Regions from separate parts of the Salirhabdus salicampi genome, predicted to be linked through region 2. Evidence: riboswitches for the same ligand, from Rfam matches in the RefSeq annotation. Region 2 holds a riboswitch; the other holds the start of a gene.
The links. Region 2 has a riboswitch for cyclic di-GMP ahead of NLW78_RS13205 (helix-turn-helix domain-containing protein). Riboswitches for the same ligand answer to the same signal wherever they lie in the genome.
Positions count from the first base shown of each region.

Region 1: it holds a riboswitch for cyclic di-GMP, as region 2 does, so the genes downstream of both, NLW78_RS01075 (aspartyl-phosphate phosphatase Spo0E family protein) here and NLW78_RS13205 (helix-turn-helix domain-containing protein) in region 2, are expected to answer to the same signal.

Region 1 is NZ_JANBWE010000001.1:196,124-211,390, forward strand. Features, by position in the region: gene NLW78_RS00995 (hypothetical protein) at 103-342, shown strand; gene NLW78_RS01000 (Fpg/Nei family DNA glycosylase) at 362-1,171, opposite strand; gene NLW78_RS01005 (hypothetical protein) at 1,423-1,773, shown strand; gene NLW78_RS01010 (hypothetical protein) at 1,796-2,407, shown strand; gene NLW78_RS01015 (GNAT family N-acetyltransferase) at 2,502-3,053, shown strand; gene NLW78_RS01020 (NUDIX hydrolase) at 3,173-3,790, shown strand; gene NLW78_RS01025 (hypothetical protein) at 3,814-4,383, opposite strand; gene NLW78_RS01030 (DUF3231 family protein) at 4,560-5,579, shown strand; gene NLW78_RS01035 (hypothetical protein) at 5,665-6,060, shown strand; gene NLW78_RS01040 (CBO0543 family protein) at 6,277-6,795, shown strand; gene NLW78_RS01045 (DMT family transporter) at 7,115-7,486, shown strand; gene NLW78_RS01050 (DUF2512 family protein) at 7,884-8,231, shown strand; gene NLW78_RS01055 (hypothetical protein) at 8,344-8,634, shown strand; gene NLW78_RS01060 (glycine/sarcosine/betaine reductase selenoprotein B family protein) at 8,618-9,115, shown strand; gene NLW78_RS01065 (hypothetical protein) at 9,185-9,427, shown strand; gene NLW78_RS01070 (histidine phosphatase family protein) at 9,773-10,327, shown strand; cyclic di-GMP riboswitch class I at 10,453-10,536, shown strand; gene NLW78_RS01075 (aspartyl-phosphate phosphatase Spo0E family protein) at 10,629-10,784, shown strand; gene NLW78_RS01080 (hypothetical protein) at 10,976-11,776, shown strand; partial or broken gene NLW78_RS01085 (LD-carboxypeptidase) at 11,844-12,223, shown strand; gene NLW78_RS01090 (CBO0543 family protein) at 12,394-12,999, opposite strand; gene NLW78_RS01095 (STAS domain-containing protein) at 13,191-13,946, shown strand; gene NLW78_RS01100 (CBO0543 family protein) at 14,050-14,604, shown strand; gene NLW78_RS01105 (copper resistance CopC/CopD family protein) at 14,655-15,267, opposite strand, start outside.
Region 2 is NZ_JANBWE010000004.1:240,310-255,576, forward strand. Features, by position in the region: gene NLW78_RS13150 (M20/M25/M40 family metallo-hydrolase) at 84-1,142, shown strand; gene NLW78_RS13155 (hotdog fold thioesterase) at 1,178-1,561, opposite strand; gene NLW78_RS13160 (1,4-dihydroxy-2-naphthoate polyprenyltransferase) at 1,613-2,566, opposite strand; gene NLW78_RS13165 (isochorismate synthase) at 2,720-4,102, shown strand; gene menD (2-succinyl-5-enolpyruvyl-6-hydroxy-3-cyclohexene-1-carboxylic-acid synthase) at 4,105-5,841, shown strand; gene menH (2-succinyl-6-hydroxy-2,4-cyclohexadiene-1-carboxylate synthase) at 5,847-6,668, shown strand; gene menB (1,4-dihydroxy-2-naphthoyl-CoA synthase) at 6,687-7,505, shown strand; gene NLW78_RS13185 (o-succinylbenzoate--CoA ligase) at 7,544-9,040, shown strand; gene NLW78_RS13190 (response regulator) at 9,458-10,105, shown strand; gene NLW78_RS13195 (YfhD family protein) at 10,123-10,263, opposite strand; gene NLW78_RS13200 (CapA family protein) at 10,334-11,449, opposite strand; gene NLW78_RS13205 (helix-turn-helix domain-containing protein) at 11,679-12,404, opposite strand; cyclic di-GMP riboswitch class I at 12,457-12,540, opposite strand; gene NLW78_RS13210 (ABC transporter ATP-binding protein) at 12,853-13,677, shown strand; gene NLW78_RS13215 (IucA/IucC family C-terminal-domain containing protein) at 13,683-14,441, shown strand; gene NLW78_RS13220 (hydrolase) at 14,520-14,834, shown strand; gene NLW78_RS13225 (hypothetical protein) at 14,954-15,267, shown strand, end outside.

The DNA of each region.
Region 1 (15,267 bases), on a different contig from region 2:
AGCCTATTCGTTGATACGTTGTTTTAAAGGAAAAGGGCACATATGTTAAAATTATGTAATAGATTAGTAAGGACCCGTGTTGTAAAAGAGGAGGGGTGTATTGTGGAATTATGTCACGAATGTAATTCCGATGTAATCGAAAAACAGTCGAATATCGGGATTAAAATTTTTGCTTGCATAGTGCTTCTTTTCATTCCTTATGGCATTCTCATTTGTTGGGTTCCGTTTTTATTTCCTCCAAAATATTATTGTAAACAATGTGGACATATAATGGATGAACCTAAGTACGTAGATTGGAGAGAGTTTGAAAAAAAGAAGGCTGAGATAAAGAAAGAGGAATAACCTTTTTTTTGTACAATTATTATTTTTGGCAGCCTTTACAGTAAAAGCACTTTCTAGATGAAACTTCTTCCTTCGTAATTTTTGAACCACAACGTTTGCAATTCTCACCTTCACGATCATATACGTTCAAAAATGGTTCAACGCCACCAGTCTTCCTATCTCCTTTATATAATGGGTAATCCATATACCCGCCATATTGAGTTGCTTGTTGAAGTACTTGTCGAATGGAATGATATAACTGAATGATTTCGTTATAAGCTAAATCATTCATATTCCTTGTAGGTAAGATTTTGGCATGAAAACAAATTTCATCTGAATAGCAATTCCCAATTCCAGATAAAAAGGATTGATCCACGAGTGTAGTTTTGATTCGACCACGCTTATTACTAACTAAATCTTGAAAAGCATTTAAACTAAAATTAATATCTAATGGCTCTGGACCTAAGTCCTGTAGTTTTGTTTCGACTTCCTTCTCCTCGAATAAATGAAGATACCCTAACCGTAATCCAATAAAATAAAGATGTTCTTCCCCAAATGAAAGGTGTATTTGAATGGTTCGGTCAGGCTTATCCTCTTCTTTACCGTAAAACATCCAACCACCTAACATAAGGTGTAGAAGTAAAACATGACCATTGTCTAAGTAAAATAACAACTGTTTTGCACGACGATGAATTGCACAAATCCTTTGTTGTCTCGTTTTATCTTCAAAAATAGTTGATTGAACATTAATGGATTTCTCCCTATTTACGAAAACATCTGTAATTTCTTTTCCCTCTATTTTATTTTTCAGCAACAACCGATAGTTTTCCATTTCAGGTAGTTCTGGCATGATAATCCTCCCTAATGAATATCCTCCCTATAAATATCATTAACAATAGTGTTGCCAAAATTTTTAGGCTCATGAAAAAAAGGGAACTCATTAGGAAAATAAGTCATTCGTACCATCATATGTACAAAATAGGCATGGCAATTTATGTTAAACTTTTGATAGATAATTGTTGAATAAGGAGAAACGTTAACTACACTTACATTAGAGGCTCTAAATAAATATCCGTCTATAAGGTGGAGGGGGGATAGGTGATGAAATATAAAAAGCGGATACTCGTGATCTCCTTTACTTTAGTAGTATTAAGTATTGTATTTTCTAGTATGACACCAGATGAAAATGACTTCGGTATTTGGTTAAATGAAAACTATGATGTACATTGTTGGGATATGAAGTGTGATGTATTTGATATTGAAATAGAAGAAAATGGGGAAGTTCGAACTATGACGCTTCAAGCTAATCAAGTCACATATACACCAGGAATTTTTGTTATGAAAAAGCGAGTATTATATAGTAACATTGAAAACTTTGATTATAGGTTAGACGTAAAGGTGTACGGCTCCCTAGGGAAGATATATTTAAAAGAGGAAGAGAAAACGTTTTAACAAATGTGGGGGGGTGTCTTGAGTGAAAAAGCTTTCTATCGTTGTGATTCCTTTATTAATCATTAGTATCATCATAAATGTTTTTCTCTATCAAGAGAATCAAGCTTACGAATTATATCTTTCTGAACAATTACGTAATACAATTTCACCTCTTTCATCAAGTATTTTGCGTAATGAAGAAATTTTACGTGAAATAGTAGCGCGGGAGAAAATTACAGCTACACAAGTTGAAGACTTAAACAACAATTACTATAACATCGCGAAGTCATATCAAACGATTTTGCATACAGGAATAAAAACAAAAAAGATTCCCCCCCATTACATTAGTAACCGACCTACGTTAATATTTGCCGATGAACTCCCAAATTATTTTCGTTCTTTCGTAGAAGAAAGTAGTGTAGAGATTATATCCCATCAGTTTAATCATGAAGAGTATAAGGAAATACTGAAGGTCGCTAATTTACATTTTCAATTAGCTGAATTGATTGATGACAAGATTGTAGGGGCAAAAACAGACGGTATGACAAGTGAATATTGGAGCTACCCACATTATAATAATGCTGTTTCAAAAACATATTGGATTGAACTTTTAAGCGAAATGGAAACCATTGCAATAAATTTTCAGTTATACTGACGGCATAGGAGTCATGTTAGTTTATAGACAGTGTCTTAAACGGATTGCTTTATGATAGAGTTTCATGAAAGAGGGTTAGGAAAGGTAGGAGAAAATGGGAAGTGAGATAAAGTTTTTAGAAGGAAAACACGTTTACTTAAGGCCTTTTGAAGAAGATGATATCGACTATTTTTTTGACAATGCACTTTGGGACCGTGAAATTCGGAAGTTAACTGGTACTCAAACAGTATTTTCACGTATTAGTGTACAAAAATTTATAGAAAGGGTTGCCATGGACGATTCCAGGATTGATTTAATCATTAGTACACGAGAAACGAATGAATTAATTGGGGATCTCGCACTTACGGAAATTGACCATATAAACCGCAATGCACAAATAAGGGTTGGGATATTTCAAAAAGAATATAGGGGAAAAGGATACGGAACCGATGCTTTATCTTTAATCTTGGAATATGCCTTTGACATATTACATCTTCATCGAATTGGTTTGAGCGTGTACCCTTTTAATCCTCGGGGAATTAAGTCTTATGAAAAACTTGGCTTTAAACAGGAAGGTATTATAAGGGATGAGTTATTTTATAATGGAGAATACCACGATTCAATAATAATGGGGGTTTTGAAAAACGAGTTTCATAAACGTCATTAAGTGAAGAGGAACTGCCAAGCAGGCAGTTTTTTGTATCATTAAATAAATTTGAAAAGGGACGAAAAATATTTTATCAATAAGTATGTATTAAGGCTGATTGAATTGGGAGGGTATTTTGAATGAGTGACAAGTGGCTAGAATGGGTAAAAAGAATTCGGGCAATATCACAAGCGGGGCTTACGTATGCAAAAGATGATTTCGACCGAGAACGATATGAGGAACTACAAGCAATAAGTGCGGATATACTTGCACAACATTCGGAGATGGAGATAGGTTCGATTAGACATTTATATAAGTATGAACAAGGTTATCAAACGCCGAAAGTAGATGTAAGAGGCGTCGTGTTTTCTCAAGGAAAGGTTTTAATGGTTAAGGAGAAAAGAGATAATGGTTGGGCATTACCAGGTGGTTTTTGTGAAGTAGGCCTATCCCCAGTTGAAAATATTGTAAAGGAAATTCGAGAAGAAGCTGGATATGAGGTCTTGCCAACAAGGTTATTAGCAGTGTTGGATATGGAAAAGCATTCGCATCCACCTCAACCGTATCATTATTATAAAATATTTATTCAATGTAAAATTATTGGCGGAAAGGCTAAACATAGTATCGAAACAAGTGGAGTTAACTTTTTCGAGGAAGGTCGTTTGCCTAACCTTTCGTTAGCAAGAAATACAGAAGAGCAAATTCACATCGTTTTTCAATTTTTAAAAGACCCAAAGAAACAGTCAATCTTTGACTAAAGAGTGTTTCGGAATTCGCACCCCTATTTATTTGTTTCTCTCTGCTTAAGTTTTAAAATCAGTTTTGTTGCCAAGAAAGCAATATAGGCAACGGCGATATCAATAAGAAATAAATGGTATTTTAGTAAACCTTTTCTTAATTCCAATAGTCCTAATATCTCTTCGAAACTAGCAAAGACATAGGCAAACATAACACTTAACCAAATTGTATGTAAGTAAAAATTTTTATTTCGATTGGTGCAGTACTGGTATAAAAGGATAAAGCCAACAGGGAGAGCTGATGCCGTTACACTTAATGCGAAAGGAAAGAGTGGAATTATAAAGTATGTATGGATTAAGTACGTTTCGCGAGTTAAAGCAATATCTATATATGCCCATAACAAGTGTACTATAAAACCAAAGAAAAAGATTTCAAAAATGCGAAATCTATCCACGGTAAAGAAGAGAAGGATTAACGGGCAAATCATGAGTCCTAAGATAACCCAAAACTGCCATGTGCCCATATGTGAATATTGACTCCAATAAGACACATTTACAGAACTTAATTCGTTACTAATTCCTATAATTTTATCCCAATAGTCATGATAACCCATGTCTATCCGCCTACCTCCTACTCGCTAAACTTATTCGTATTAAGTGTTTGCATTTTTCGTTAAAATATACAATTTTTCTACAGTATACTCTTTCGTTCCAATAAGACATGAATAAAACTTATATGAAAAAGCAAACTAATGAAAGCTTTTAACAAAAAGTGCGTGGAGGTACTAGCATGGAAGAGGTAAATCATAATGTTCAGTTAACATCAGCAGAGGTTGCGAATCTCTGGAGCCAATACATGAACGATAGCATGGCATCCTGTGTTCTAAAATATTATATAAAATGCGCTAAAGATCAAGATATTAAAGAAGTTTTACAGTATGCACTGGAACTTGCTGAAAGACATTTAGATAAAATTAAATCATTTTTATCGCAAGAAAAGTATCCTATCCCGGTTGGGTTCAACGATAATGATGTGGATCTAAATGCTAAACCATTATTTTCGGATAAATTCATAATTTTTTATATTCATATTATGACAATTCATGGTTTAACTGGATATGCAGGTGCGGTTAGTACGTCTATACGTAGTGATCAAATAGACTATTTTGTTAAGTGCAGTAAAGAGACGATGGAGTTACATAAAAGAATTACAAAAGTTATGGTAGAAAAGGGGATAATTAGTAGGCCACCTTCTATAACACCCGCAGAAGATGTGGATTTTGTTACGAAACAAAGCTTTTTAACAGGGTGGTTTGGTGACCGAAGACCACTTACAGCTATTGAAGCAAGCGGTGTTTATTTTAATATGAAAAAAGATGTTTTAAAAATTGCTTTAGAATTAGGATTTAGCCAAGTCGCTGAGTCGAAAGAAATCCGTAATTATGTAGACAGAGGGAAGAAAATTTGTGAAAAGCAATTTGATATTTTAGATTCTATAATGTCTGATAATGACATTTCGTCCCCTCCTAGATACAATGACGAAGTTTTAAGTACAACAAAATCTCCGTTTTCAGATAAGCTCATGCTATTTCATATCGTTACGCTCATTTCAACAGCTTCCGGATATTATGGAGCAGCCTTCTCTGTATCACAACGACGGGATTTAGCCACGACTTATGCTGTATTAATTGCAGAAGTTATGAAGTATGCTGAGGATGGTATGAACATTATGATAAAAAATGGGTGGATGGAGCAACCCCCGACTTTCTCTGACCGAAACGAATTGAAAAATAAAAATGAGGGAAATTAAAATGTCATTCAAATATCAATGGTATTTTCGCATCGCAATGATCATAATTCCTTGGCTCTCTCTCCCGTTTTTGGGGTTGCGTAATTTGAAACGTTTTCTGCCTGCTTCCTTAATTGTGTTATTAATGGGAAGTATTGATGTACAAATAGGTAAGAAAAGAAAGTGGTGGAAATTTTACTACAAACCTAAATCATATTTCTTTAATGAATTCGCTTATCATATTGGCCCATTTTTAATTGGCTCTATATGGGTATTAAAATGGACGTTTGGAGATTTTAGGAGGTTCATTACACTAAATGCAATTGTAGATTTTATATTTGCCTATCCAGTTGAATTCCTCAGTCGTAAATTTAAGGTGTTTCGCACAATTAAGCTAAGCAACTTTCAGTTTTTTATTTACTTCTTTTATAAAGCATTTTTTCTATACTTGTTTCAATACTTATTGGAACATAAATTACAAATGTATCAAGATAAACAATAATTGAGAAAACTGCCCGAGTGACAGTTTTTAGTTTCAGAACAGAACACGTTTTTGTTACGGTTACATTATAAAAACAATAAAGAAATGAATCAAAATTGGTTTAGGTATTTCCTAAATCATTTTTCATTTGGAAAAAAACTGTAAATAGGAGGGATGTTTTTACAACTATTGGAAAAGGATATTAAGGAAATGAAATGATAAAAAAGGACGAGTAGTATGATACATGTTTTAATCAGCACAATATTTATTGCAGCATGTTACAAATGGGGTGATTGGAAAAGATGGCGAACATATTATCCAACTATCCTTTTCTTTATGGTTGGAGACTTACTATATAATGTTTTGTTTTACGACTATCCTATGTGGATGTTTCATGATGGCCCAATCCCATTGTTTCATTACGATGTCATTATTTCCTTATTGCATATGTTTACTCGCTATCCTGCAACTGTAATTTTATATTTAAGCCTGTTTCCAGCCGGGAAAGTTAAAGGGATTGTGTGGGGATTAACTTGGATTGGGGTTTATTCACTAATAGAAGTGTTTGATTTATACATAGGTTCTATTAGTCATCATAATGGATGGTCATTATGGTGGTCGGTCTTCTTTAATATTTCTATTTTCCTCATGTTAAAAATTCATCATCATAAACCATTACTTGCTTGGGGGCTTTCGTTAATGTGGACCCTGCTTCTATGGAATATGCTTGATATACCAGTTTCCATTTTAAAATAAATGGTATTAATAGGGAATTGTAATAATGTAAATCCGGGGGATTGGGGAGGAAACTTATGAAATTGTATGGGGAATTCGATAAAAAATGGGGAATATGAACACGAAACGAATTTACAAGCTTGGAAGGAAATCTTGCATAAAGAACAATGGATACATAGTTAAAACACGATAGTCGGTCAGTATAAAGAGCGTAACATATAAGAAGGTGTAAATCAGGCGAGTGGGAAATCATACATAGTTATGTTAGTATTGAAGTTCAATGACTTATATACTCCTCAACAACGTTTGAGTGAGATCAAACATCATAGGGGGAGACTTTATGGCGTATTTATATCTTTTTTTAGGAATTATCTCCGAAATTTTTGGAACTACAATGTTAAAGGCCTCTGATGGTTTTACGAAAGTTTTACCGATTTTAGGTGCAATTTTCGGGTTTGGTTTCGCGTTATTTTTCTTAGCTTTATCTTTTAAAACCATACCTTTAAGTGTTGCATATGCAACATGGTGTGGAGTTGGGATAGCCGGCGCATCCATTATTAGTATGATTATTTGGAAAGAAAAGTTAAACCTACCCGGAATAATAGGAATGGCCTTAATTGTAATTGGAATAGTGTTACTAAACGTGACGGCACAACCAAACCAGACTAGCGAGAAGTCACTTCACAAACAACACCAAATGACTATACAATAATAACCTTGTAAACTGCCAAGTGGCAGTTTTTTCTTTTATCGAATGAATGCTATAAAGAGTAATGGGAAAGATAACAAAAAATACTATTAGGGATGGGTTTCATGAGCAAATGAATTGGTGGAAACGGTATCTCCCTTAATATCGATTATAAGGTACAAAACTAGCAGTTGTAACAGTGGTAGTATGGAGAAAAGAAAGAAAATATGATAAACAAGACAAATATTGCCCCAATTATGGAAATGGATGAATTAGATGTAGAAGTTACGGAAAGGAGAAACTAGAAAAAGACATGTATTTTTTTTGATGATGTAGACCAAGAAGAACAATAGGGTTAGACTGTTAAATGTAGTTTCAAAAATTCTCGAATGAGATGCAAAGTAAAGGGGGGAGATTCAACATGTCAGGCCTCGTCATGAAATTGTTTATGTGCCCAATTGGGGTTATATTAGCTTGGATTATGTTTCCGAATGTATTTTATACAACTATATTTCAGCCAATCATTATTGGTTTCATTTTAGCAGTATCAGCACATTTGATGGAGATTCTTATATTAAGAAAATTAACGTTTTGGGTGAGTACTATAGCCGATTTTATCGCCGCAACGCTCATCGTCTATTTTGTCTCACAATTACAAGTTACATATGTTACGTTTTTCGGTGCTATATTAACTGCGCTTCTGTTAACGATAACGGAGATTATCCAACATCGTTGGTTAATAAAAAGTGGGAAAACAAAGAAAAAATAGGGAATTAAATAGAATAAAGGCAGACGTGTTAAGGCAACTGCTTATTTGTTTGAAAGTTTCGAAATTTTTCTATATTATTGAAATTTATAGCAATAGAATAGGGGGAAGTTTTATGTCTTTACCTTACTTAAAAGAGGCCATTGCTAACGGGGACAATGAAAAATTAATCCGGTATGTTCGTCTTCACTTTGGTGATGGCAATGAGGAAATGGGAAAAAAAGAGATTGATAAATCATGGATTGAAGCATTAAAACTATTATTAGATTTACCTGAAACAGATAGAGAATTTATATTGGAAACAATGGATAAAAAGGACGACTCTACTTTAGCTCATTTATATTTTCATTTGCATTTTTATTTTGTGAAACGATCGGGGGAATGGAAGCATGACGGAAACCTTTAAATCAAAACAACTACGTTCAGGACTATGGAATACTGTTAACGAAAGGTATCCAGGTTCTATGATTACAAAGGATAGTTACGTACCATTAGCAAATATAACGAAGCCGATTTCAGAGTCTCGTTTAACATTTGTCAGCACAGCAGGGGTACAACCTAAAGGTACGATGCCCTTCGATACAGTACATCCAGTTGGAGACTATACATATCGAAAAGTGCCTTCTCATTTAAAACAAGAAGATTTAGAAATTCATCAATTAAAATATCCTACGTTTGGAGCCAATGAAGATATTAACGTAATTTTTCCCATTAAGAGATTACAAGAATTAGCGGATGAAGGTGTAATTGGGGGATTAACCGACCATTTCTTCTCATTTATCGGCTACAATATGGACCCAACTCTTTTAGAAGAAACATTGGCTGAAAATATTGCTGATGCTGTAGTGAAGGATCATGCAGATATTGCTCTGTTGTCTCCCGCATGACCTATATGCCATCAGTCGATCGCGCTAGTTCAGCGCGCTATAGAGAATAGAGGAATTCCTACTGTATCCATGTCAGTAGCATTAGATGTGACAGAATATATAAAACCACCAAGGTCAGTGTTTGTACCTTTTATGATGGGACATCATTTTGGCGTTCCCTTTCACAAGGAATTACAACGGAGTATTATTTTAGAAGCATTGGAACATTTGGAAGATGCAAAGAACAGTGGAGAAATTAGAACACTTCCGTATAAGTGGGCGAAGGTCCGAAAAGAAGGAAATGCAATAAAAAAAAAGTTAGGACTGAAGTAAAAAACTGCTAGAGAATCACTAAGGTTGAGGTACGTAGCATTAGCTTATAAATTGAAAAAGCGAACGAGCTGTTTCTCGTTCGCTTTTTGAATATATTGAAAATAATGTTTTAAATTTATAATTTTTATTATCTATGCCGCGGTTATATTCCACCTGGATGTTTTAACCTAAACAACGTAAGCCCTACCTCTCTTACGTCCTTACGGCTCCGAAGCCGATCCAGTGTGAGTAAGCAGTTCCGAAAAACATAAGTGGATGCCAGTTACTTTATTCAATATATCGCATTTAAATAATATAACATATACGAACATTTAAAACAAGTTTTTTAAAAAAAGGGGATTTTTTATGAGTACTACTATATTTTTTGTTCGTCATGCCCATTCCATTTATACACCAGATGAACTAAGAAGGCCATTATCCAATAGAGGGATGGAAGATACAAAAAGGGTTACGAATCGGTTGAAACAAGAGGAGATTGACTGTGTAATTTCAAGCCCATACAAACGGGCTATACAAACAGTTGAAGGAGTTGCTAAGCAACTCAATCAAAAGGTCATCATTGAAGCTGATTTAAGAGAGAGAAAATTAGCAGGAGTTTCTGTGGACAATTTTGACTACGCTAGTGAAAAGGTATGGAGTGACTACTCTTTTTCGTGGAGTGGTGGAGAATCTAATGTTGTAGCTCAACAAAGAGGTGTGAAAACAATGATGTGGATTTTACAAACGTATAAAGGGGAAAATATTGTAATTGGTACACATGGAAATATTATGGTGCTTATCATGAATTATTTTGATGAGAAGTATGGCTACTCATTTTGGAAACAGCTAAACATGCCTGACATCTACAAGCTATCTTTTCATGATAGATCTTTAAAAACTGTCGAACATATTCCAATTTAAATAAACCACCCTCCAATGAGTCAATAGTCATAGTCATTAATCTTTCTTAATGAAATTATTAGGTAAAAACTATTGATTTATTTGTTAATGAAGGTATAATTTACTATAGAATAATAGTTCTTTTTAACCGAAAAAGGCAAACTTATCGAAAGATAAGGACGCAAAGCCACGGGCCTAAAGCAAATCGCTACGGTAGCCGGGCCGCCGAAGAAACATTTCCTAAAACAGGTGTGTCGAGTTTCTTACGGCATACCTGTTTTTTTGTTTTTACCTATTAGACTAATGGAGGTATTTGAGTTAAATGTCGGAGAGGAACACACTTCTACAGCAAATTGAGGAAAAACGGAAAGAGTTAAACCAGTGCGCTCATGAAAAGGGCCTTAACAATGAACAAGTATTACAATGTTCAAAGGAAATGGACCAATTAATTCAGCAATACATGCAATTTCATAAATAGATATTTCTTATCAAGGTTAAAAAGAGCGAGTTATTGTAGGTTTCTTTGCACTTACGTCTAAAGAATGAAAAACTGTTTTTAGGGTACTAATTTAGTTTTTAAGGAGCTCCCCAGCGCTGAGGAGCTCTTTTTATATGATAAAATAAGGTGTTAGTAACAAAATTCGGATTTTTATTTAAGGGGAGAGAGCATTGAATACGAAACTATCGTTTGTTATTTATTCACTGTTATTATTATGTGGGGGTTGGCTTTATATAGAAGGGAAGCTGTTTCAATTATTCAATGGAAATACAACTTTATATCATATTGCATATGAATTAGATGATCGACCTCTAATACGTTATGGTTTTCTATTGTTATATTTCATTGGTATCGTTATGTTTATCCGAAATTGGAAAATGAAAAAGGTTTTCCATATTGTATCAATAGGATTGATTTCTCTGTTCGTTATTCCCCTATATACACATATAATTGTGCATGAAATACAAAAAGAACAAATGCCGGTAAGAGAAGAAATAAAGGACGAATTAAACCGGCCAAATCACTTAGATTTTGCTATCGTAGAAACATTTACATTTCATGATGAAACAAAACAGTTAAAGGTTACTTTAAACTACGGAACCGCAAAAAATAATGTTTTAGATCAGTATTTAGATACTGGGGAACCGTTAACGGAAAACAAAGTACGTACGATAAAAAGAAGACTCAATGATGATATGATGTTTGTCGTGAACAGAGTTTGGTCTAGTACACATAAGCCTAAAACGATTGTGTTTAAGGTGAATTGGGGGGAAGAAACGATCTATACGACAACAATACATAAGAAAGACCGCTATTTAAGTTATATTGACAATTCCCCTGAATATGTAGATGAGCGAGACAAGAAGATTGTATATTATCATATTGATGTTGTAGAAAAGACTGATAGATATGTTTTAATGATGAAAGATGAAAGTGGGAATTGGAGTGAAGTGATGTCAAAGCAAAAATGACTACAATTTATGTAGTCATTTTTAATATGTGGTAAAATTAACCAAAGGTTGAATATGAGGAAATTAAATGATTACGTATCCTCGTTTTAAGAAAAACGGAACGATTGGTGTTACAGCCCCCTCTTCTGGAATCCCTGTTTCACTTCATGCAATGTTTCGATCATCGTTAAGTCGAATCAGTGAAAGAGGATATAACGTTGTTTGTGGGACACAGTATGGCAGCAAGAAAAAGCGAAATCTGCACCATCCAAACAAAGGGCTATTGAGTTTCTTAATATGATGAAAGATGATGAAATTGATATGATTATCCCTCCGAGGGGAGGAGAGCTACTTTTTGAAATATTGGAGCATATACCATTTGAGGATTTAACAGAAAAGTGGGTGCTAGGATATTCGGATACGAGCACATTACTGTTATCAATAATGTTAAATACCGGGATAGCTACAGTTACGGCTTTGCCAACTTGATCATTGTATTGATCGAGGGGGAACTGAAGAGGACAAATAAGAATGTCAACAGCGTGTATACGTTGAAAAGAGGCGTTCAAAATAGTTTGCAGAAACAAGAAGTGACAAAAGAAGGATAAGTGTCCACCCTTCTTTTGTTCATCTAATGATTACTGCATAGTTCCCACGTAATAACCGCCTAAAAAAATGGTCACGATGAGGACGAAATGAATAATGGCCCAGCCAATCCTACCATACTGTAAGTGATGGAGGTTGATTGGACGACGTAAGTGACTCGGTATGATTAAGCCTCCTATCCATTCGAATAATAAGAAGAAAATCCACCACCACGTATAGGAGTCCCAAAAGTCCCATTTGAAATTATATTCAATGATCCTCGTCTTATTTAAAGCATAAGTTTCACAAAACATCCCTATATGTATGAGTGTCCAGTAGAACGGTATTTTCCAAACCCATTTAACAGGACTAAAATAAACACCGATAAGTACAAATGCGGGGAATGCAAATGTAACAGCTGTTACTGGCATAATGAGAATCTTTGGAAATAGAACATAAGGGTATGAATAAAAACCAAGCTTCACAAAGATGTAACATAAGACGTTCCCAATAATTGTAGCCAATAGAAATAATAATCCATACAACTTCCAGTTTAACCTTAAAAAGTAGATTAGCGTAACAATACCGAATAGGATGACTGTTACATAAATATAGGATTCAATATTCCAACCTAAATTTATATACTCTTGGATTCTCATCGTATATCCTACTTCCTTTATTATCCATCTTATAATTAATGTTCACGGATGTTAATAAAATATGTATTAATCCATTTTCTTTTCGTACTTAATTTTAGAACATACTTCCTTTTACATTCATAAAGTTTTATTATAGAAAGAAGATTAATTTATCGATACAAAGTTTAGCGGTGAGAGGTTGGCTGATATTTGTGAAATCGTTAGGGAAATTTCCGGAATTTATGTCTGAAGTTACGGTATTAAACGCAATTAATGAAAATATCATTTTAGCTGATAAAGCATACAATGTGATCTGGTTAAATGAAGCAGCGGTTCAATTGATGGAACATGTAGTCCCGCTTTTTAATATTGATCATGTAGAGGATCTTATCGGAGTAAATATGGGCCATTTTCATAGAAAACCAGCCTACCAAAAATCAATTATGGATAACTTAACAACTACACATAGTTCGAGAATAAATATTAAAGATACGTATATAGCCGATATCATTATTAACCCTGTTAAAGTTGAAGGGGAAATAAAGGGTTATGTTGTATTATTAATGGATATTACGACGAAAGCACAAGAGGATGAGAGAAAAGAACAATTAATCAGTGAGTTATCCGTTCCCATTTTACATATATGGGAAAATGCTCTGGCAGTACCCCTAATTGGACCTCTAGATGAGAAAAGATTGGACAAAGTGATTTACAAAATTTTAAACGAATGTAAAAGCCGCAAAGCAGATTATGTTGCAATCGATTTAAATGGTGTAACAGAATGGACTGAGGAAATACGTTATCAATTAGAACGGATGGTTCAAGCACTTAAAGTTATGGGAGCCGATCCGTTAATTGTAGGCATTAAACCTCAACTAGCAAAACATTTGCACGGTTTTTCTGATCAGGAACAATTTTTCACATCTACAAAGGCGGCTACAGAATATATTATATCTAAAAATAAGTAAACTTGATCATGAAGTGCGGATAAAGGTAAAGCCGCACTTTTTATTAGTTGGCATAAATTCAGGACATTTCACCCATGCTAAAAATAAAAGGTAGTTGAATGAGATGAATGTTCAACTAAAAACAGAAATAAATCATTCTTATGAGCTTATCGAAACAGCTAACCATATAAAGTTGAATACGTGGATAGAACATATATTATTTACCCCTCATTGGTGGGGAAGTGTCGCATTGTCAGTGGTTCCTTGGGTAATGTGGTTCGTAGTGCATAGTCGTGAGCGAAGATATCGATTGCTCTTTGTCGGTTTTATTGCAACTATTATTGCCTCTTTTTTAGATTTTTTAGGTGTTCAGTTTGGATTGTGGATGTATTATTATGAGGTTTTTCCGTGGATACCTGCTTATCTACCGTGGGACTGGACATTAATTCCGGTCATAATCATGTTATTGCTTGAGTGGAAGCCGAAGTTATCTCCATATATAAAAGCATTCCTATTCGCTTTTTTAACGGCATTTGTTGGTGAACCACTGTTTGTTTATTTTCAATATTATGAACCAATTAATTGGTACAATACGTATTCCTTTATAATATATTTTATACTTTATCTTATCTGTCATAAAAGTAGTCGTTTGCAAGGGTTTCAACATATAGAGAAATAGATAAGGAGCATTCGATATCGAATGCTCCTATAAAATGTTTAAAATATAATTTACTCGTTAAGACGAATTTCCCCTGGTGTTATCATTTTAAAAGGAAAGGTTTCCACTGTATTGTCTTCTTTTACTACTTCTACTTCCATAAAGGTAGTACCTGCTGCATGTATGTTCAGTCCTGTAATTTTATAGATGTTATCATTAATTTGAAATGCTCGGTTTCTTTTCTCCCAATTTGGCGGCATCGAAAGGGTGACGTAAACATCTTTAATGTTTGCATCCAATGATTTAATTTGAAATGTCATATCATTATACCCTGGTTGAAACGGTGTTATATCGACCTCAATTTTACGATTATCCCCACTGTGTTTATCTGCATAAACTCCTTGTTCAGCTGCACCAGGTGAAGCTATAATTAGCGCAGACGCAATCAGAATAATGACTATACCAATACACAGCTCCGCTACAACTTGCGGTTGAACAGTAGTAGAACCTAGGCGAATCAATTTTCGATTATATAATGCAAAAATGCTCACTATGATGACGAGAATGATTTTAATTATTATAAATGTTCCCCAATTGCTGCTCGCCCAGGAGGAAAAAGTGTAAGAGGGAACAAATTGAATTGACATCCAAATTCCGGTCACAATAGTAAGCATTACACTAATG
Region 2 (15,267 bases):
GAATGTAGAAACATTTGAAAAAAGGGAAAAATAAAGATAAAGTTAAGTATAAACGCAGTAGAGATACATAGAGGAGGATACCTATGGAAACAAGTAGCCGGAAATTTTTACAAACTTTGTTAACAACACCATCACCATCAAGTATGGAAATGCAAATCCAAAAAAAATGGATGAATTATGTACAATCATTTGCACATAAAATCAAAACTGATAATGCAGGAAATGTCATCGGAATTTTAAATCCGGATGCAGAATTCAAACTATTACTAGCGGGTCACTGTGATGAGATTGGGTTAATCGTAACGAAAATTGAAGATAATGGCTTCGTCCGTTTTACGAAAATGGGAGGGATAAGCCCAAAACTAGCACCTGGTATGAAAGTAGATATTTTAGGTGAAGAAAAAACGATCACTGGTGTAATTGGTGCAAATGCCCAGCATCATGGTGGATTAAAAGATGATGTTCAATTTGAAGACTTGTATATTGATTGTGGAGCCAAATCAAAGGATGAGCTCGAACAATATATCCATATTGGTGATTTAGCTGTTTATAAACGAACTCCAGAATGGCTGATGGATCGTTACATTTCAGGCCGTGGTTTAGATAATCGGACAGGTGCTTTTATCGTGGCTGAAGTATTACGTAAATTATCGCAAACAGATGTAAAAGTAGGCGTATATGCAGCAAGTACGGTTAATGAAGAAACGAATATGGGGGGAGCATACTTTGCAGCAGCCGGCATTCAACCAACGATGGCAATTGCTTGTGATGTAACCTTTGCTACTGATTACCCTGGGGTAAATAAAGCGAAGCATGGTGATATTCGACTGGACCGTGGCCCTGTTTTGGCCAAAGGAGCACCAATTAATCGGAAAGTGAATCAGCTGTTAGAACAAGCTGCTAAGCGACTTCAAATGAAGGTGCAATATGAGCTGACACCACGAAGTACAGGTACTGATGCAGATAAAATGCGTTACACAGGTCCGGGAGTACCAGTCGGACTGGTATCATTGCCATTGCGTTATATGCACTCACCAGTTGAAACGGCAAGCATCCAGGATATCGAAGAAGAAATTGACCTTATTGTAGATATGATCGCAAACTTAGACGGAACAGAATCGTTAAATCCGTTAGATGATTAAACTTGAAAGACGCCTGTCAATATCAGGCGTCTTCTTTATTTTTTCTCGACTACTCCAATTGTACATCTCGAAATAGAAATGAAATTGTCTTCTTCGTCCTGAATTTGAATTTCCCATACCATCGTTGTTTTCCCGATGTGCATCGGTTTGGCTATAGCTTTCACTGTTCCTGACCGCTTGCTTTTCACATGGTTTGCATTAATTTCAATACCAAATATGTTATATTTGGAATGATCAACATTAAGAAATGCCCCGATGCTTGCTGCGCTTTCTGCTAAAGCAACAGAAGCACCTCCATGTAAGAAACCCATCGGTTGGTGTGTTTTTGCTGTTACAGGCATTGTAAGGATAACCTCATCCTTTTCTAACTTTACTGCTTCAATCCCTAACGCTTCCATTAATGTGTTCGAAAAATCCATCCTAACACCTCCTCATCAAGAATAACCAAAAGACAAAGCTTATGCTTTGTCTTAGATAAGTGGTAATGGAAATAGGTGTTGAAAAATGAACGATATACCTAGTAAAATCCCATACATCGTATTCGTTTGTGCTGTTTTTACCATCGCTGGCATCATTTCTAGTGGCTCACTTTTTCCTTTGAATGCTTGTATAGCCCGATAAGCTTTTTTCATACTAAACAGGGTGATAAGGGACCAGATGGGAAGCCAATCTATAAAGATGAACACAATTGTCATCAAGTAAGTCACGAAAAAGAGACTTGCTAAAAGTGTTACTGCTCCATCATGCCCTAATAAAATAGCAACGGTTTTTCTTCCATTTTTCTTATCACCTCGCAGGTCGCGTATATTATTGGCCAATAAAATGGCACCGATTAAAATGGCGACAGGGATTGATAAAAGAACGATACGACTATCGATTGAAAATGTATGAATATAATAGCTTATCCCAATCAAGACTGTTCCCATGAAGAATCCAGCTACAATTTCACCAAAAGGCGTGTATGCGATAGGCAAAGGCCCTCCAGTATAAAAATAACCAAATGCCATCGAAACAAGGCCTATAACTGCAATCCACCATGTAGTAGAATAGCAGATGAAAACCCCTAACAACATTGCGATAAAGAAGAATAGGTAAGCAAGACGAAGTACGGTCTTCGGTTTAAAACCATCTCTAACAATAGTTCCACCAATTCCTACCGAATTTTCATTATCCAAACCACGAACGTAATCGAAATATTCATTGAACATATTCGTGGCTGCTTGAATGAACATTGCTGCCAGCAGCATAGATAGAAATAGAGGTAAAGAAATGGAATTGTGAAAGCTGGCTAACATCGTACCAACAAAAACAGGCACGAATGAAGCTGTTAACGTATGGGGACGAAGCATTCTCCACCATGCTTGAAACCCTGGTTTTTCGTTAAGAGCTTGTTTTACATTTTTTTTATTTTGATTAGGGTTCATAGTTATCACCTTTTCAATTGGTTAATCAAATTAAGTTTAGGGAAAGTACGATATAGTGTCAATCTTTTCAACGGTTGTAATTGGGCTTGATATGATAAAATGAGAATAGAGTGTTTTTTGGAATGATTTTTTATCGCTTTTGGAGGTATTACAATGATTGAGGTTCAACAGCAACAACTCATACAAGCTATACAAAATGCGAAAAGGCAATTACATGATCAAGAGGACTCCCTCTTATTTAGTTATACAGAAAAGATAGATCGTCAAAATCCAATTGACTTTTTTGGAAATGGCGCAATGTTCAGAGGAACACGCTTTTATTGGACAAGTTATGATAAAGATTTTTCTCTCGTAGGGTTAAATTCTGTCTACATGCTCATTGCAGATCAAAATCGATTTGCCGAAATTGACCATGAATGGCAAAAAGTTAAACAGAGAGCTTATGAAGTGAATGAGTATAATGTATTAGGTACGGGACCTTTGTTAATGGGAGGTTTCTCCTTTGATTCGAATCAACGACTAGGTGAAACATGGAAAAATTTCCACGGCAGTAAAATGGTTGTCCCAGAATTTTTATTAACAAACGATGAGCAAAGTAGCTATGTGACCTATAACTTCATGCTTACAGTGGATACGTCAGAGCATGAAATGATGGACCGATACAACGAACTATTGTTTCAACTTCTACAACCATATGAAATACCAAGTTTACCCCAGCAACAGGCTCATTGGGATATGGCACCTGAAGAGTGGAAAGGTAAGGTAGCGAAAGCAACGAAAGAAATTGAACATGGAGACTTGGCTAAAGTCGTGTTAGCACGTGAACATAAATTGCAATTTACCGAAGAATTACCTGTTGCATCAGTTTTAGCCAACCTACATGAACAGCAAAAGCAAAGCTATATTTTTGCTTTTGAAAGTGGACAAGATTGTTTTGTAGGTGCTACACCTGAACGACTTGTCAGAGTAGAAGATGGTGAATTGTTATCTACATGCCTAGCTGGAACTGCACCACGTGGAAATACAGTCGAAGAGGATAAACGGATCGGGGAACAATTGTTACACGATGAAAAAAATATAGCTGAACATAAATTCGTAGTGGATATGATTAGACAGGCGGTTGACACCTACTGCGATTATGTACATGTACCAGATTATCCGATTCTTTCACGTTTGCAGAACTTACAACATTTATATACACCAGTGAAAGGGAAACTTAAGGAAGAATTCACCATATTAGATGTAGTCAAAAAACTTCACCCAACTCCTGCAATGGGTGGAGTACCTAGAGAAAAAGCATTAGCATTTATTCGAGAAGAGGAGCTGTTCCACCGTGGGTGGTACGCCGCTCCAATTGGATGGATGGACTTAAATGGGGATGGCGAATTTGCTGTGGCTATTCGTTCTGCCCTAGTCAGCGGGAATGAAGCATCCTTATTTGCAGGCTGTGGTATTGTGAAAGATTCAGATCCACAAAAAGAATTTGAAGAAACAGAAATGAAATTCAAACCAATGGTTCACGCATTAGGGGGATAATTATGAGTTACACGAAACAGCTAACTTATTATGTTGCACAGTTTGTCGATGAGTTAAGTAAAAGTGGTTTAACCGATGTTGTGATTTCACCCGGTTCACGGTCCACACCACTTGCGTTAACGTTCGCTGAACATGAGTACGTGAACCATTGGGTACACATTGACGAAAGGTCTGCAGCATTTTTTGCCTTAGGGATGGCAAAAGAAAAACAAAAACCAGTCGCTATCCTATGTACTTCTGGAACAGCTGCTGCTAATTATTATCCGGCAATCGTTGAGGCATATTATAGCCGAATCCCTTTACTTGTTTTAACAGCAGATAGACCACACGAGTTACGGGATGTTGGTGCCCCTCAAGCGATTAACCAAATACAGATGTTCGGAAATTATGTGAAGTGGTTTCAGGAAATGGCCATACCGGATGATCGCGAGCAAATGTTGAAATACGCTAGAAGCCAAGCAGCCCGATCATTCCACACTGCCTATAGTGATAATGCAGGACCGGTACATTTAAACTTCCCATTTCGTGAACCACTGGTCCCTGATTTTTCACTACCAAATGTATGGGGAAATGAAACAGCAGCTTCTTATCATCCTCATTATAAAGGGGAAAAAAGGTTAACATCCGCTGATGTTGATGAAATTCTGGACAATATACAGAAGAAGCAAAATGGATTGATTGTTTGTGGACCACAGACAGATAAGGATTTAGGTTTATATATAGCTAAGCTGGCAGAACATTGGAATGTACCAGTTCTTGTCGATCCACTATCGCAACTGCGAACAGGCAAACATAGCAAGAACAACATGATTGAATCCTATGATGCTATTATGAAAAGTGAAACAGTCAGAGATAAGTTACGTCCAGACTATATTATCCGCTTCGGTGCCATGCCTGTGTCAAAGGCTTTTAGCTTCTTTATCAAAGAAAATGAGGGGGTTCCTCAATATATTATAGAACCTTCAGAAGGATACCGGGATCCAACGAGGATTAATACACACTTTTTGTTTGCAGAATCAAAGCAAGTTTGTGAACAGTTCCTATGTGCCAATATAAACATACAGGGTGGACGGGAATGGCTTCAGTTATGGCAACGGTTAAATACCACTGTTAAAGGAGAACTATCGATCCCGTCAACTGAACTAAACGAAGGTCATGTTGTAAGTGAATTACAGAGGACGTTACCAAATCAACATACGTTATTTGTCGGGAACAGTATGCCGATTCGGGATGTGGACACCTTTTTCACCAATACAGATAAGGACATTACGATACATTGTAACCGAGGTGCAAATGGAATAGATGGTGTTGTATCAACGGCTCTTGGTGTAGCAGCTACCGGGAAATCGGTCACGCTACTTATTGGTGACGTTTCTTTCTATCACGATTTGAATGGTTTATTAGCTGCGAAGCAATATAACATAGATATAACGGTTGTATTAATTAATAACGAAGGTGGAGGAATCTTTTCTTTTCTACCTCAAGCAAAGGAACCGAAACATTTTGAAGTCTTATTTGGTACACCATTACATATCCCATTCGAGAAAGGGATTGAAATGTATGGTGGGAGATATGAGAGGGTAGAGACTTGGGAACACTTCACCGATACGTTAACAAAGAGCTATAACGAAAAAGGTATGAAGGTAATTGAAGTGTTAACGAATCGAAAAGAGAACGCCCGTTGGCATAAACAAAAGTGGAGCGATATTGAACAGCAATTGCTGACTGAAATTAGGTGACCGCAATGTATATACAAACGAAAAGAGGATCCTTATGGGTAGACATATCAGGTGATGGTACTCCTCTTGTTTTATTGCATGGTTTTACGGGCAGTACGGAAACATGGAAACGTTTAAAGCCGTATTTACCATCGACGCTTAAAACGATAGCAATTGACCTTCCTGGTCACGGGAAAACGACTTACGAATCGACTTATAGGATGGAAGATATTTGTGATGATGTAAAATACGTAATCGAAGCTTTAGGATACCATAAAGTGCATATTCTCGGGTACTCGATGGGTGGGCGTATTGCACTATCCTTCGCATGTACTTATCCTCAGTATCTTAAAACGGTTACGTTAGAAAGTACATCACCTGGATTAAAAACGGATCATGAACGTACAATAAGGCAGGAGAGCGATGAAAAACTCGCCAAAAAACTAGAAATAGAAGGGATTCACCCCTTTGTGACCTATTGGGAAAACATCCCTTTATTCCAAAGTCAACGTTCATTACCGAAAAGTGTTCAACAAGAAATAAAAGATGAACGTCTTGGGCAAAATCCAAATGAACTAGCTCACTCCCTACGAAATATTGGGACAGGATCCCAACCATCATATTGGGATTGCTTATTACAACTAGATACCCCAACCTTGTTAATTACAGGTGAACTTGATGAAAAATTCGTAAAGATTAACTCTTTAATGAAAAAGTCTTTACAAAATGTCCATTTCCGTGTAATTTCAAAAACGGGGCACACAATTCATGTGGAGAAACCACAGATTTTTGGTAAAATAGTGAGTGACTTCATATTACATAATGAAAATATGGACAATAATTTTTAAAAAGGAGGAAATAAAATCATGACTATTGAATGGGTAAGTGAACGCAACTATGAAGACATATTATATGAAACATATAACGGTATTGCGAAAATTACAATTAATCGACCAGAAGTACGTAATGCTTTTCGTCCTCAAACCGTACACGAACTAATTGATGCATTTGCCTATGCACGTGATGACTCTAATATCGGAGTTATCGTATTAGCGGGTGCAGGTGACGATGCGTTTTGTGCAGGAGGAGATCAAAAGGTAAGAGGACACGGAGGGTATGTTGGAGATGATCAAATCCCTCGTTTAAACGTTTTAGATCTACAACGTTTAATCCGTGTTATTCCGAAACCAGTTGTTGCGATGGTATCAGGGTATGCTATTGGAGGAGGACATGTCCTTCACGTAGTTTGTGACCTGACCATTGCAGCTGACAATGCTATTTTCGGTCAAACAGGACCGAAAGTTGGTAGCTTTGACGCAGGATACGGTGCTGGTTTGCTAGCGCGTATTGTTGGTCATAAAAAAGCTCGTGAAATTTGGTTCTTATGCCGTCAATATAATGCACAAGAAGCAAAAGATATGGGACTTGTTAACACGGTTGTTCCATTGGACAAGCTTGAAGAAGAAACAGTTCAGTGGTGTGAAGAGATGTTAGAAAAATCACCAACCGCACTTCGTTTCTTAAAAGCTTCTTTCAATGCTGACACAGATGGATTAGCAGGTTTACAGCAAATGGGTGGAGACGCTACACTTCTTTACTACACAACAGATGAGGCAAAAGAAGGAAGAGACGCATTCAAAGAGAAACGGAAGCCTAACTTTAAACAATTTCCACGTTTCCCATAATGTAAAGAAGCTTGATGATGTTCATCAAGCTTTTTTCTATGAATGAAGGAGTGACCGATGTGACAACGACCATCCCTCAATGGCTTTTGAAAAGAGCTAATTTAACACCAGAGACGACAGCTATACAATTGGCCGATGGGACAGCCTATAGCTTTGCTACGCTTTATCATGATGCGGTTCGTAAAGCGGAACAGTTGAAGCAGATTGGGATAAACAAGGGTGACCATATAGCAGTTCTATCCCGTAATAGTTATGACATGGTAACGACAATCCATGCGTTAACATTTTTAAAAGCTGTCGCTGTTTTGTTAAATACGAGATTAACCGCCGAGGAGTTAACATTTCAAATTACTGATGCTGATTGTACGATTTTGTTATATGATGATACATTTCGTGATTTAGTAGAACAAATAAATTTCCGTAAAAGCATCCATACCTACTCATTCATTGAAATGAAACAACTTCAAGGTCACCAAGTAACCTTTGAGGAAGAATTGGAATTAGACGACACAGTCACGATTATGTACACGTCAGGTACTACCGGGAAGCCAAAAGGCGTTCAACTTACATATGGAAATCATTGGTGGAGTGCGATATCGTCTTCACTAAATTTAGGATTACATCGTGAAGATCGATGGTTAGCGGCCCTGCCTTTATTTCACGTAGGTGGTTTTTCCATTTTAATCCGCAGTGTAATATACGGGATTCCTATTCATTTACATGAAAAGTTTTCCGCTAATCAAGTACATCAAGAAATAATGAATAACGAGGTTACGACCGTTTCGGTTGTGTCTACAATGCTAGAAGGGTTGTTGCAGGAATTAGGTGATCGGACATACCCTGAAACGTTCCGCTGCATGCTATTAGGAGGAGGTCCCGCATCCCAATCAATGCTCGAGCGTTGTGCAAAAAAAGGGGTTCCTGTTTATCAAACATATGGGATGACGGAAACCTCTTCTCAAGTAGTTACCATTCGTGAAGAAGATGCACTGCGAAAATTAGGCTCCGCAGGAAAGCCTCTATTTCCGGTCCAGCTTAGAATTGTGAAAAATAATGTAGTGGTCCCGACTGGTGTCGCGGGTGAAATCATCGTGAAAGGGCCAATGGTAACAAAAGGGTACTATAAACGGGAAGAGACCAACCGAAAATCGATTGAAAACGGGTGGTTAAAAACCGGTGATGTAGGTTACGTTGATGAGGAAGGCTTTCTATATGTGCTGGACAGACAAAAGGATTTAATTATATCTGGTGGAGAAAACGTGTATCCAGCGGAAGTAGAGGGTGTTTTAAAAACGATTCCCGGAATTCTAGATGCAGGGGTCATAGGTAAATCTGATGATAAGTGGGGGCAAATACCTGTTGCGTTTATCGTGAAAAATAATACTGGTTTAACAGTTGATCAAATTGTGGAAAGTTGTAAAGGACGTTTAGCAAAGTATAAAGTTCCAAAAGAGGTTTACTTTGTCGATGAACTCCCGCGTAATGCATCAAGAAAAATATTAAGAAGAAAGTTATATCAATTGTTGAAGCCGTAGGTGTACCTACGGTTTTTTTGAATAATCGATGGAAGTTTTATCAAAGAGATTATATTGTAATATAGTAATAGGATTTTGGAACAAACATGATCATTATTTCAGTCCCAGAATGTGCCAAAAAAGTAAGGACGTTGTTCCTATACCTTTTTTTCTCATAATCCGTTATATTTTAATTAAACTTGTAATAGATTTATTTATGAACATATGGGAAAAAAGAAAGTTTAATCCTCTACAAAAAAGGCTATACATCCGTATGGCTCGTTTTACACCTCCAACTTTATTATTCATGTAATGATTAATGGATGGATTCATCTTGATCCAACATCGAATTCCCTTCATATAGAAATAACGTTACCCTCTACTACGTCTATCTCACATATAAAACGAATCATGCCAAACGGAAAGGGGAGGATGGACATGATTAACGTAATGTTAGTGGAAGATCACGCAGTTTTACGTGATGGACTAAAGAAAATTATCGATATGGCTGAAGACCTTACGGTTATAAGTGAAGCGGTGACAGGAGAACAAGCGGTTCGAAAACTTGCACACCACAGGCCAGATGTCATTTTAATGGACATTAATATGCCAGGGAAAAACGGTATTGAAGTGACAAAGATTATTAAAGAAAAATACCCTCAAGTAAAAATCCTCATCTTAACCATGCATGACCATGAAGAATATTTCTTAGCTGCGATTAGACATGGCGCAGATGGCTACATGCTGAAGGAATCCCCATCTGAACAAGTAATTGAAGCGATTCGGTCCGTTTTTACCGGGGAATCGGTAGTACATCCATCACTCATGAAAACATTAGTTTCGTTCCATCGACAACAAAATGAAGAAAGGGTTAGAAAAGACGAATTAACAGTGCGGGAGAAAGAAGTTTTAACATGTTTAGTAAAAGGTTTAAGTAATAAAGAAATAGGCAAACGGTTATTTATTAGTGAAAAGACGGTAAAAATACATGTCAGTAAGATTTTTAAAAAATTAAATGTAAAAAGTCGATCTCAAGTCGTACTTTATGCGATGCAAAAGCAACTTGTTCCGATACCTCCTAATTAAAAAGAACAGATGACATGTCATCTGTTCTTTTTCTCGGTTTTATCTTCTCCAAATTCATATAAATATTCAGCTTGATAGGATTTTTTTTCCCGCCCGGGGGTTTGAGGAAGGTTTTGTTTATTCCGGTCACGTGTTTTTTGGTGATGCGCTCTACCCACTGTAAGACCTCCTTTTTTTTATGTTGCCTTAAGGTCCTGGACATATCCACCGATTTTTAAAAAAACATTTTTATCTTCCAGGTAAAATATTCGTGTCCTCCATAGTGACATCGTAGGATATATTTTTTAAGTATTGAAGGATATCCCTTTGTTTTTCCTTTGATAATGGTGCGATTTGGTTGTTTTGAATAACATGGGGATCAAAAGACATACGTAGTTGATCATGTTTATCAATAGTTAGAGTTAGCAACCCGGTTTGTGCCGTTTTACCGCTGACATAATCGGGAAATAAGAAGTTACCTAATGAATAGGCAATGGGCTTTCCCTCGTAGAATTCAAATCCTTGTAAAACGTGAGGATGTGCACCAATAATCGCGTTTGCGCCTGCATCAATCATATTTTTCGCATACACTCTTTGCCACTGTTCAGGCTGATTGTTTCCTTCAACACCCCAATGCATATACACTAGCACTATATCGGCAGTAGCTGATTCTCGCTCAATGGCTTGTAGAACTAAGTCAGGTTGATACGCACTTGCAATAACAGGTCGATCTTTTGCTTCATACCAGTGAACAGATGGCAAAAATCGTGAAAAACCTAAAAATTTGATTGTTCTCCCTTTATGTTCTATAGATAATGCTTCATAGGCTTCCGCTTTTGACTCCCCAGCACCAAAATAGGAGAGGTCATGTTCTTCTAAATAATGTATCGTATCGTAAAATCCTACTTCTTGATAATCAAGTGCATGATTGTTAGCTAAGCTAACTATATCAAATCCAGCATTTTTTACCCCTTTTAATGCGATTGGATCTGAACGAAAATTATAAAGTTGAACGGTGTCTTTTTCCCCGCGTGTTGTCACAGCGGTTTCTAAATTCAAAACAGCTAAATCAGCTTCTTGTACTTTGTCTTTAATATGTTTAAAGGGGTAATCTGGTCCATATGTTTGAATAGCGGTTTTTACTGACCAATCAAATAAAGTATCACCTGCAAATATAATCGATATTGGTTCTTTTTCGGCATAGATAAATGAACGTGCAGGGAGGTCTTTTTTTTCTATGTTCGCTTCGAATTCAGAATTGAAAGTAACATAATAAGGAGTTTTAGAGTTGGATGGGGCCGTGAAGAAAAGAGAGGCAAGCCCAATCATGATAACGATAGATATGGGTGCTAAATATGTTTTCATATTATCCTCCTTTCTAATCATAATCACACTCATACATATGATGAAGTAGAAAGGAATAGAAGATAGATTTCACATTTTTAATAGAGACATGTGGCAACAATTTACTTGGATTATTGCTAAAACTATAACGGTTGATGAATAGTTCTTACAACATCTTCAGAAGGAATCATTACGGTAATATAATATTTACAATAAAAAAGAACCCGATATATAATATCGAGTTCTTCTACTAATCAGTATGTTTTTTCAAACGACGATAGATTGTTCCCGGTGATACGTCATACATTTCTGCAATTGTTTTAACTGATAAGCCTTTATCTTTAAGTTCTTTCCACGTTTCTACCCATTGATTTATGTCATGACTAGATGTTAATTTACGTCTAGCTTTTACTCTCTCTCTTATGTTCATGTAAACAGTATTTGGACTCACATCATACTTTTTCGCGATATAATCGTAAGAGCAACCCTCATTATATAAATTTACCCATTGTTCAATATATGGAGCGTACAATTTTAAACTGTTAGAACTAACATTTAATTCAATGCCTAATGCCTTCCTCACGACACTAGAGTGAACATTATACGCGTTAGCAATTCGCTTAATGCTGTAACCTTTTTTAGATAAACGTCTCCAAGTAGGAGTAATATCTTGTATATCTATTTTCATATACTTCTTCACGTTTGATTTAACAGCATATTCACTTACATTGTATCTTCTTGCGATTTCCGCAAAACTGTTCCCTTGTTTTCGTTCTTCTACCCATTTTGGAATCAATTGGCGGTATGGAGATTTAGACACGAAAGTAACCTCGTCAGATATATATTTTGAAACGGTCTCAATTTGGACATTATATTGCTTAGCAATTGATGATATACTGTTCCCAGCTTCATATAAAGAGACCCATGTAGGTTTTAAATGCATATATTTCTTTGGTTTACCTTTACTTCTTTTCATATTGCTTGTCTCCTTTCCAATAAAAAACACAACCGTTTTCAGTTGTGTTTCAAACGGTAACTGGCTGGCATAGCGAAAAGCTTTAGCCCCTATAGTTTTGCGTCACCACATTTCTGCAGCTTTGCCCTTGTCATTTTATTTGAGTGTCGTAGGAAAAGGACCGTTTAATGTTAAGTAATCATAGCAGATTCAGTTTGGTTCATCAACCATTTTTTATATACTAATTTGGGATATTGAGCCAATATTGATTGGGCTGTGTAGCGGGATAGATAGGCCCGGTTTGAATGTTTAGCAATAGGACACGTATAAGATTCATAAAATATTAATAAAAAAGCCTTGAATCGAAAATGATTTTCAATTAGAGTATATAGTGAGAATGATTCTCATATGTATAGGTGAAGGATTACTCCCTTCCAATTGAAGGGGCATCATAAGGAGAGATTCTAATATGGAATCACTTACAACGAAAGATCTAACGTTAGGATATCAAGATGACATTATTATAGATTCTTTAAATATAACAATCCCTAAGGGGAAGGTTTCCGTACTAATTGGTAGTAACGGTTGTGGAAAATCAACTCTGCTACGTTCTTTAGCACGTTTATTACAGCCTGTTAATGGTGAAGTCGTGTTAAATGGAAATGATATTGCGCGGATGAAAACGAAGGAAGTAGCGAAAAAGATGGCAGTACTTCCCCAAAGTCCTGTTACCCCAGAAGGTTTAACGGTACACCAATTAGTGAAATTAGGCCGCTATCCATATCAAACGTGGTTAAAGAAGTGGACGGAAGAAGATGAAAGTGCAGTTGAAAGAGCACTGCAATCGACAAATCTCCTTGACTTAAAAGACCGTCTTGTTGATTCATTATCGGGTGGGCAAAGACAAAGAGCGTGGATTGCTATGACATTAGCCCAAGAAACAGATATTATTTTACTTGATGAGCCTACTACGTATTTAGATATGACTCATCAAATTGATATTTTAGATTTACTATTTGAATTAAATGAAAAAGATAACCGAACGATCATTATGGTATTACATGATTTAAACTTAGCATGTCGTTATGCCGATCACATTATAGCACTACGTGATAAAAAGGTATATGCCCAAGGGAAACCAGAAGAAATTATTTCATGTGAACTTGTGCAAAATGTTTTTGACATGCGATGTGATGTTACGTATGATCCGATTTTTGGAACACCAATGTGTATACCACATGGAAGAGGACGTTGCTTACTAGCTGAAACCGTATCAAACGCACAAAATGGGTGACAAACATGGACCAACTAACTGAACTAGAAGAGCAGTTATTATCAGAGCATTTTCGCTTTTATACGAGTAAGGAATATACGATACAACCAGTGGAAGTGATTCCCGGTGTGGATATTCACATCCGGGGAAGGTTAGAACACCATTTATATCAGATGATGGACTATTTACAATCTGACTCCATCATTGCTACAGCTTCCACCTTTATGAAACGTTACGCTTATTTAATTGTTACGGCTTCTTTAGCTCCCATATCAATATTTAATAAGTCACCAAAGCTAACCTTTGATAATATTGTTTTGCTACGTATGGATAATCATAAACAATGGCTACCTACTATTCGGTTTATAGACAAGACAGTTTCCCCATTCCAAGAAGGGGACCGATTTGTTTGGCTAAAAGAAAATTGTACAACCATTTTCCGTGATCACTTGTCAGTCGTGATTGAACATATTCACCGTATTTCCAAAACACCGATACAGGTGTTGTGGGAAAATGTAGCTGTTTATTTCTATTGGTTTTATGAGAGATACGCGAATAAAATTGTTCAGAACGAGCAACAAGTAGCCATCCTGTACAATGATTTTCATACGATTGTTCAAGAGTTCGATGGAAAAGTGTTCGGCGAAAGAGAAAACCCAATTCGGCATGTATTTTATCAACGTAAGTTGCCTACTGAAGCACGTGTTCGTAAAACGTGTTGTTTAACTTATTTATTAAATGAGACAAGCTCATACTGTAAAATTTGTCCCCATCAATGTCGATAGGGGATTTTTTTGTATCGATTTTTTCTCCCATTCATACTTTTAACAATTCAACAAACAATAAGCACAGGAGGGTTGACGATGGAAAAAGAAAAATTCTATGTAGATATTGGATCAATGGAAATATCGAGATTAAAAGCTGGAGATAACAATGACTATGTCATTTATGCTACACCCGAAGAAGTAATTAAGCTTCGTGATTTATTTGATAACATGTATTCTGCAGATGGTGATGCTTTTATCCGTGCTCATATTCCGATTAAACAGTATCATCATGATGAATCAAATGACAATTATGATGAGGCAATGATTCAAATATTCCGTATGTTATATGAATTAGGGGATGAACAGACAAGAAATCATATTAAGTCCATGGAAATCTTAAAAAATATTTAGCCGTAAGCCTCTTATTTGGGGCTTACAAACTTTGTGGGGGAAAGATCGGAAAAAATGCGAAAGTTTTCTATATGAAAGTTATATATATAGAGTATCCCGATCTGAAGGAGGAACAACATATGGGTTTCCTCACAGCGCGTTCACTACCCTTTATCATATTGCTTATTATGACAAATCCCCATCCGATGCTAAACCATGAAATAAATTTATCCATAAACTACTCCAATCATGTAAAAAGTCATCCAACAACAGTACAGCGGCCGGAAGTGGAGAAGCTCACTCATGAGGACGTTGTGTCTCTTACTCGTACATTTATGGATAAACTTGTACAAGAAACGGACGAGCAATACAGAGTCATACATTTTCACTCGAAACGTGAATTGGTAGGAGATTTTCGTGATGTGTCATCCTTATCCCTTGCAAAACGAATAGT